One region of the Halomonas sp. GXIMD04776 genome, then DNA from elsewhere that is predicted to be linked to it. Evidence: predicted binding sites of a transcription regulator. Region 1 holds the regulator's gene; the other holds the start of a gene.

Region 1 (3,407 bases):
CCAACCATGTTATTGATCTCGAAGATGATCAGGACCAGGAAATCGACGGCTATACCACCCTGGATCTGCTGCTGGGCCAGAATACCCGCTTCGGGAAATTCAGCCTGGGGGTCGAGAACCTGCTCGACAAGCGCTATTCCACCGTGTGGGGGCAACGCGCCGCGCTGTTCTACTCGCCGAATTTCGGTCCGGAATATCTGTTCGACTATCAGGGGCGCGGACGCGCTTACAGCCTGAACTGGTCCATGGCTTATTGAGGAATATTGCAAAGGATGGTGTCGAGGGGCTCGTATGACAGCCAATGAAGGCGAGCAACAGGGCGACACGGTAGAGGCGTCATTAGCCGCGCTGTATAGCGGGGTATTGGCTGAGGCCAAGCCGCCGCGTTTCTCGATATCGCCACCGCCGGACGCCCTGCCGGCGGTGGATCTGTTCATACCGGGCACATTAGAGGAAGTGCTCGCGCGTTTCGGTGACCGCTACACCGCTGGCGACATAAGAGGCGTGGCATCGCAATGGTCGAAGTGGTACTTCACGGCGATTCTGGTACCGGCACTCATCGCCATACTTGTCCTGCGGCGAGAACTCCCCTTGGCGCTGGATCGGCTGTACGTGCTGATGTCGCTCGACGATCGCGTCGATCGCTTGTACTTGCAAGACACCGGACGCCCCTTATCCCAGGGAAGCGACGAGAAAGTGTTCAGCAGATTACTCGATGATCATCTGAGACCGATAGTCGATACACTGGCCGGCGTCTCCGGTGCATCGCCTCGAGTATTCTGGAGCAATGCAGGCAATACCTTCGAGCAGTGCCTGAACCAGATTGAGCAGCATCCCACCGCCTGGCCCGACATGACCGACGACGCACGGCACTTTCTCACGCAGCCTCGGCTGAAAGACGAACGACGCAATCCTTTCTATCTACCAGTGCGCTACCGGGAACGCCCGGACGGGAGCACCAAGCGAGTGCGTCGTCTGTGCTGCATCCGCTATCTGGTTCCCGAGCTGAGTTATTGCGGCAACTGCCCGCTCAAGAAGTAATCGTTTCAGGCATCCGCCAGCTTGACTCGTAGCCGTGCGACGGCCTGGCTATGCAACTGACAGACCCGGGATTCGCTGACCCCCAGCACGGCGCCGATCTCCTTGAGGTTGAGCTCTTCCTGATAGTAAAGACCCAGCAGCAGTTTTTCCCGTTGGGGGAGCTGATCGATCGCCGCGACCAGGCGCTCTCTCTGCTCACCACTGACCAGTGCATCGAAAGGCGACTTGGGCCCGCCAATGCCTGCGTCGGGCTCATCGCCTTCGGCAAACACATCCTCGTAACCCAGCAATTGCCCATTGTTGGTATCCAGCAGACGCTGGCGATACTCCTCCATACTCAGCGACAGAGCGTCGGCGATCTCGCGCTCCTCTGCCGGCCGCCCTAGCTCCTGCTCCAGCCGACGCAGGGTTTCGTCCACTTCCCGAGCATTGCGCCGCACGCTGCGCGGCACCCAGTCACGGCTACGCAATTCGTCGATCATTGCCCCGCGGATACGCTGGCTGGCATAGGTGGTAAAGCTGGCACCCTGGGCCGAATCGTAACGGCTCAGGCAGTCCAGCAGTCCTACCATGCCTGCCTGAATCAGATCGTCGAGTTCGACGCTGGCCGGAAGCTTGACCTGCAGCGACAGCGCCTGGCGTCGCACGATAGGTAGGTACTGATCGAGTATTGCGCGTTGATCGATTTTGCCTTGTGCCGTATACATCCCACATGCCTCGTGCTGTCGAAGGACGACAGCACCATGACGTCATTGGGGTGCTGTCCATGATGGTAGTATTACGCTGTTTTCGTCTCCACCAAGCGACAAATACCCACGGAAGCTGCGAGCTATTCAGGCTTTAGGGAATCGACCGGTAGTCGACGATGACCCGCAGTCCCTGAACACGAAACGGCTTGGACGCACGAGCGTCCTCCGGAAGGCGAAAAACGAAAAACAACGCCTGGTTGGCGTCCAGCCCAGCCAATGCCTGACTGGTGCCACGGGCCATGGAGAGAGAAAAACAGCGCTTGTGCTGACACAGCCAGGCCTCAAGCCGGGGCTGATCGACAGGTGGTGCAAAGCGCCAGCTTATGCTGCGGATACGGGCATCGGAAGATAACGGGGAAGACGGCGTGATAGAGACGGACTGCACCGGGCGTCCGGGGGTGAACAAGCGCACGCTCGGCGCAGTGCCTACCCAACTGCCGGGTGTCGCCTGCGCGCTGGGCGTCACCATCAACAGCAAGTACAAAAGACCCGCTATCCAACCAACGCGGAGAACGTGTGGCCTCACGGTTAGATCTGCCGTAATCGCGGCGGCGTAATCACCAACAGCTGAATACCTAGAAACTGCGCGGCAACCTGCTGCAGGTTGTTGAGCAGGCCCGCCCGGGAAGGCAAAGGAGGGTGCACCAACAGCAAGCGCCGGGGCCCTCCTTGTTGCGCCAGACGCTTGAGCATCGCATAGGCACGCCGAAATCCATCCAGATCGTCGCCTACCCACAATGCCCAGCGTGATTGTTGCGTCACCAATGCCGAAAAATGCGGGCTGTTCATGGAGAGCGGCACGATACGCCAGGTGGCGGGATCGCCCACCCAGCGCTGCCCCTGAGCGTGCCAGCGTGTCAGGGCCTCGGCCACCGGGGTTACATCCGCCTCGGCCCCCTTGGGAAGTCCCAGGGTCACCAGCACTCGGGTTGGTGTGCTCGTCTCGGATTGCTGCTCTGCCAACGATGTTTGTGCCTCAGGTTGCGACTCTATCAAAGGCGTTTGTGTCTCGGCCCAGCGCCGCAGCCCAGCCGCTTGATCGATCTGGCTCACCGGGATACCTCAGCGTTCAATCCAGCGCCACCCACCATGACGAAGACATCCCGAGCGGTGAGCAGATGCAGCAGCGCATCCATCAACATCTGGGACGAACGCCCACGACGCCCGCCCAGCAAGCCCATCAACTGGGCTCTGACATCCATCGCCCAATCGCTACGCTCCTGATCGAGCCGACCGGCCACTGCCGCCAGCCCCGTTGCCACCAGCAAACGCAGTTCGGGGTCGGTCGTCTGATCGGTCTCTTCGAGACGCTGCCAGGCACGGCGGGTCAACAGCGGCAAATCGTCGTGCACCAACTGCGCGACCATCACCTCGGCAAAGGATTGATCCGGTGTTCCGTCCCGTGGCGCCAACCAATAGCGCTGCGCCAACTGTCGATGGTTTTCGGCCTCGCTCAAGGTGCCGAACCAGGCCGTCAGCGGTTCCCCGTCCGGCAGGGCAATGGCCAGGCGCGACAGGGTCAGATGCGCATCTCGGCCACGATAACGACAGGTGAGCTCGGTCCAGGCATCGGCGACAGATGCGAGCTGGCTCAATCGATGCCGCCCGCCATCGAAG
Region 2 (3,407 bases), on a different contig from region 1:
CGCCGGAGAGTATCTGGTTGCCCGGCACCAGCACGCCCTGACCAATCAGTGCGGTCGCCTGCAAAGTCTGGCCGGCATCGATCTGGCCCGTGATGCCTTCCAGGGTGGTATTGAGATCCTGGATGCCGTTGACCGTATTGATCTGCGCCAGTTGCGAGGTCATCTCGGCGTTTTCCATCGGCTTCAAGGGGTCCTGATTCTTGAGCTGGGTCACCAGCAAGGTCATGAAGCTGTCACTCAGCTCCTGGGTGCTGCCCTGAGCCGGCTTGGCGGCGGCAGTCGGGTTCAGCGCACTCAGGACACTGCTATCGATCGTATTGGCCATGAATTATCTCTTGAAGGCGTTTGATCAGTTTTCACCCAGCGTCAAGGTCTTGAGCATCAGCGTCTTGCTGGTGTTCATGACCTCGACATTGGCCTGGTAGGAACGCGAGGCGGCGATCATGTTGACCATCTCATTGACCGGCTCCACGTTGGGCATCGTCACGTAGCCATCCTCATCGGCCAGGGGATGCTCGGGGCGATACTCCATGCGCATCGGCGTGGGATCGTCGACGATGCGAGTGACCCGCACCCCACCCACGCCGCTTCCCGCCTGGGACTGGGTTTCGAACATCACCTGCTTGGCGCGATAGGCCTGACCATCCGGCCCAGCCACGCTGTCGGCATTCGCCATGTTGCTGGCGGTGATGTTCATGCGTTGCGCCTGGGCACTCATCGCCGAGCCAGAAATATCGAATACGCTGAACATTGACATCTAGTGTTACTCCGGTTGCATGGCCGACTTCAGGCCCTGGATCTTGCGATTGAGAACGGTCAATCCCGCTTGATAACGCACCGCGTTGTCGGCAAACTGCGCACGCTCGCGGTCCATATCGACGGTATTGCCGTCCAGGCTGGGCTGATCCGGCACGCGATAGAGCAAATCGCGCCCAGCGGACGCCGGCCCTTGAGCAGGAATATGCCGGTTGGACGTGGTGTCCAGCGCCAGGCCCTTACCCTCGGCACGGCCCTGCTTCATCACCCGCGAGAGCTCGCCGGAGAAATCCATGTCCCGCGCCTTGTAATTCGGCGTGTCTGCATTGGCGATGTTGCTGGCCAACACCTTTTGCCGTTCGGCGCGCAGGTTGAGTGCTTCCTGGTGAAAGCGTAATGCGCCATCGAGCTTGTCTAACATCGTCAGGCTCCCTGGTGTTCGATAGGGAATCAATGGGGAAAGATTCAGGGTGGAGAATAGACGCCCGGCCGTCCGCCCAAAGGAAAAAACAAGCCACGATTTGTCCATCATTTCTTCGCATGAGCTTTTACGCATTCTCCTAGAATCGGCATCATTCGATCGAAGGAGAGTCATCGTGCGGTCAGCAGGACAGTCAAACCCCAGCCAACGTCATGCCGAAAAAATATTCACCGGCGCTCCCAGGCTAGTCGGAGTGTTGCTGTGCTGGGCGATGAGCCTGTTCGTTGCGAACGAGGCGTTGGCATCGGACAGCGAGCGTCTGCTCGATCAGCGTGTACATGCCTTTCTTGTAGAGCACACTCGCGAACTAGGTCGGGATGTCGAGATCAACATTCACCCCGGCGCCGCGCGGTTGGGCGAGTGTCGCGATCCGCAGCCCTTCTTGACCAACCCGGAGCAACGCCTTTATGGACGGGTCTCGGTAGGCGTGCGTTGTGATAGCAAAACGAGCCAAACGCGCTATTTGCAGGCGGAGGTCTCGGTGCTGGTCGATCATGTGGTAACGGCACGGGATATCGAGGCCGGGTCCAGAATTGGCCCTGCGGACGTGAAACTTGTCGAGGGACGCCTGGAAAGACTGCCGCGCCACGCCCTTCTCGATATCGATGATGCGCTTGGGTTGAGCGCGGCGCGTCCGCTACGAGCCGGATCGCTGCTGCAGACGCATCATTTACGTCGGGAGAGGCTGGTCACGCGAGGCAGCAAAGTGACGGTGCTTGCGCGAGGCAATGGCTTCAGCGTCAGGCGCGAGGCAAAAGCGCTCGACCACGGCTCCCTTGGCGAAGCGGTACGTTTGAGCATCGAGGGCGGAGATCATCTCAGAGCAATCGTGACGGGGCGTGGTCGACTCGAAGTGGCTTTTTAGAGATGCGCGCCAAAGTTTTAGAAAGCAAGTTCATTTTTTTGCCATCTTTTTGCCAGTGCGGGCTTAAAGTTGTGCGCAGAATGGCCGATAGTCTGGGAAAGCGCACTTTCGAAAGGATATTCCCATGAAGATCGATAGCAACCCGTCTTTGCACTCCGTCTCTTTGAACGATGGGGCTAAAAAGACCGCCTCGAACCAAAAAAACGATGTCGATCAGGCATCGACCACACCCAAGGCGTCGGTCGCGCATCTCAATAGCGGTGTCAGTGACACCAGCCATGACGTTGATACGGCACGCGTTGCCGAAATTCGTCAGGCAATCAGCGAAGGTCGTCTGGATATTCGTCCTGAACGTATCGCCGATGGTCTGATCGATAGCGTTCGTGATCTGCTGGGGCGTTCCGATTAACGTATTGTAAGGAGAGTCATCCGCCATGAGTCTGGCGCAACATATCGCACGTCAGCGCAAACACCTCGAGGCCCTCATTGCCCTGTTGGAGGCCGAGCAAGAAAGCTTGTCTTCGGCCCAGGTGGATGGTCAGCGGTTGTCGGAACAAGCCAGACACAAGCAGGCGCTCATTCAGCAATTGGAACGACTCGAGACCCAGCGCCTCGGCGCTCAGCGCAAACTGGGTTACGGCGAGGGTCGTCAAGGAGCGGAGACTGCCGCGGCGGATGCCAACTGCCTGGAGGCGTGGATTGCGTTTCGTGAGCGCGCCTTACATGCCAAACAGCTCAATCAATTCAATGGATTATTGATTGGCGCACGGCTGAATCAGAATCAACGTATTCTAGACTTTCTCAGAAATGCCGCCGGCCAGGCACTGTATGGCCCCGATGGACAGTCACGCGTGGGAAGCCTGGGTAGCGTCGCATCGAGCGCCTGAGCCTGTTTTCATGCCCCATTGCACTCAACAAGTACCACGATGATTCTCATGCAGGGAGCGATCACTTGATTAACAACGCGCTACGTGAATCTCTCGATGCCTGTCATGAGCTGCCCTCGCTGCCGTCCGCCGTGCTCAGGGTCATCGAACTCGCTCAGGATCCGGATGCTCGATTGCAGTCGATCATCGAAGCCCTGCAACACGACTCCGCCTTGACAGCACGCCTTATCTCCCTGGCCAATACGGTGTACTACGCCCAGTCACGCAGCGCGGAAACGCTTCGCGAAGCCGTGGAGCGCTTGGGTATGGAGCTCACCGTCTCGCTGGCACTGGGATTCAGCCTGGCGCGTAGTTACGGTAATACGAGTAAGCCTGAAGGGCTGGATCTGCACTACTACTGGCAACGCTCACTGACCAG

What was found. Region 1 encodes FliA, which starts transcription of late flagellar genes. Its sites were predicted from a motif close to CTAAAGTTNNNNNNNNNNCNGCCGATA; they were not measured.
Region 2: a site for FliA is predicted at 2,166-2,192, ahead of flgM (flagellar biosynthesis anti-sigma factor FlgM). Genes of this name have one in related genera too.

The regions. Positions count from the first base shown of each region.
Region 1 is NZ_JBNCAN010000029.1:16,645-20,051, forward strand. It holds gene ACPF7Z_RS17060 (TonB-dependent receptor) at 1-257, shown strand, start outside; gene fhuF (siderophore-iron reductase FhuF) at 292-1,041, shown strand; gene ACPF7Z_RS17070 (RNA polymerase sigma factor FliA) at 1,047-1,748, opposite strand; gene ACPF7Z_RS17075 (flagellar protein FlhE) at 1,882-2,274, opposite strand; gene ACPF7Z_RS17080 (hypothetical protein) at 2,319-2,843, opposite strand; gene flhF (flagellar biosynthesis protein FlhF) at 2,840-3,407, opposite strand, start outside.
Region 2 is NZ_JBNCAN010000027.1:18,208-21,614, reverse strand. It holds gene ACPF7Z_RS16525 (flagellar hook assembly protein FlgD) at 1-325, opposite strand, end outside; gene flgC (flagellar basal body rod protein FlgC) at 350-757, opposite strand; gene flgB (flagellar basal body rod protein FlgB) at 764-1,177, opposite strand; gene flgA (flagellar basal body P-ring formation chaperone FlgA) at 1,353-2,102, shown strand; gene flgM (flagellar biosynthesis anti-sigma factor FlgM) at 2,227-2,511, shown strand; gene ACPF7Z_RS16500 (flagella synthesis protein FlgN) at 2,537-2,989, shown strand; gene ACPF7Z_RS16495 (diguanylate cyclase) at 3,055-3,407, shown strand, end outside.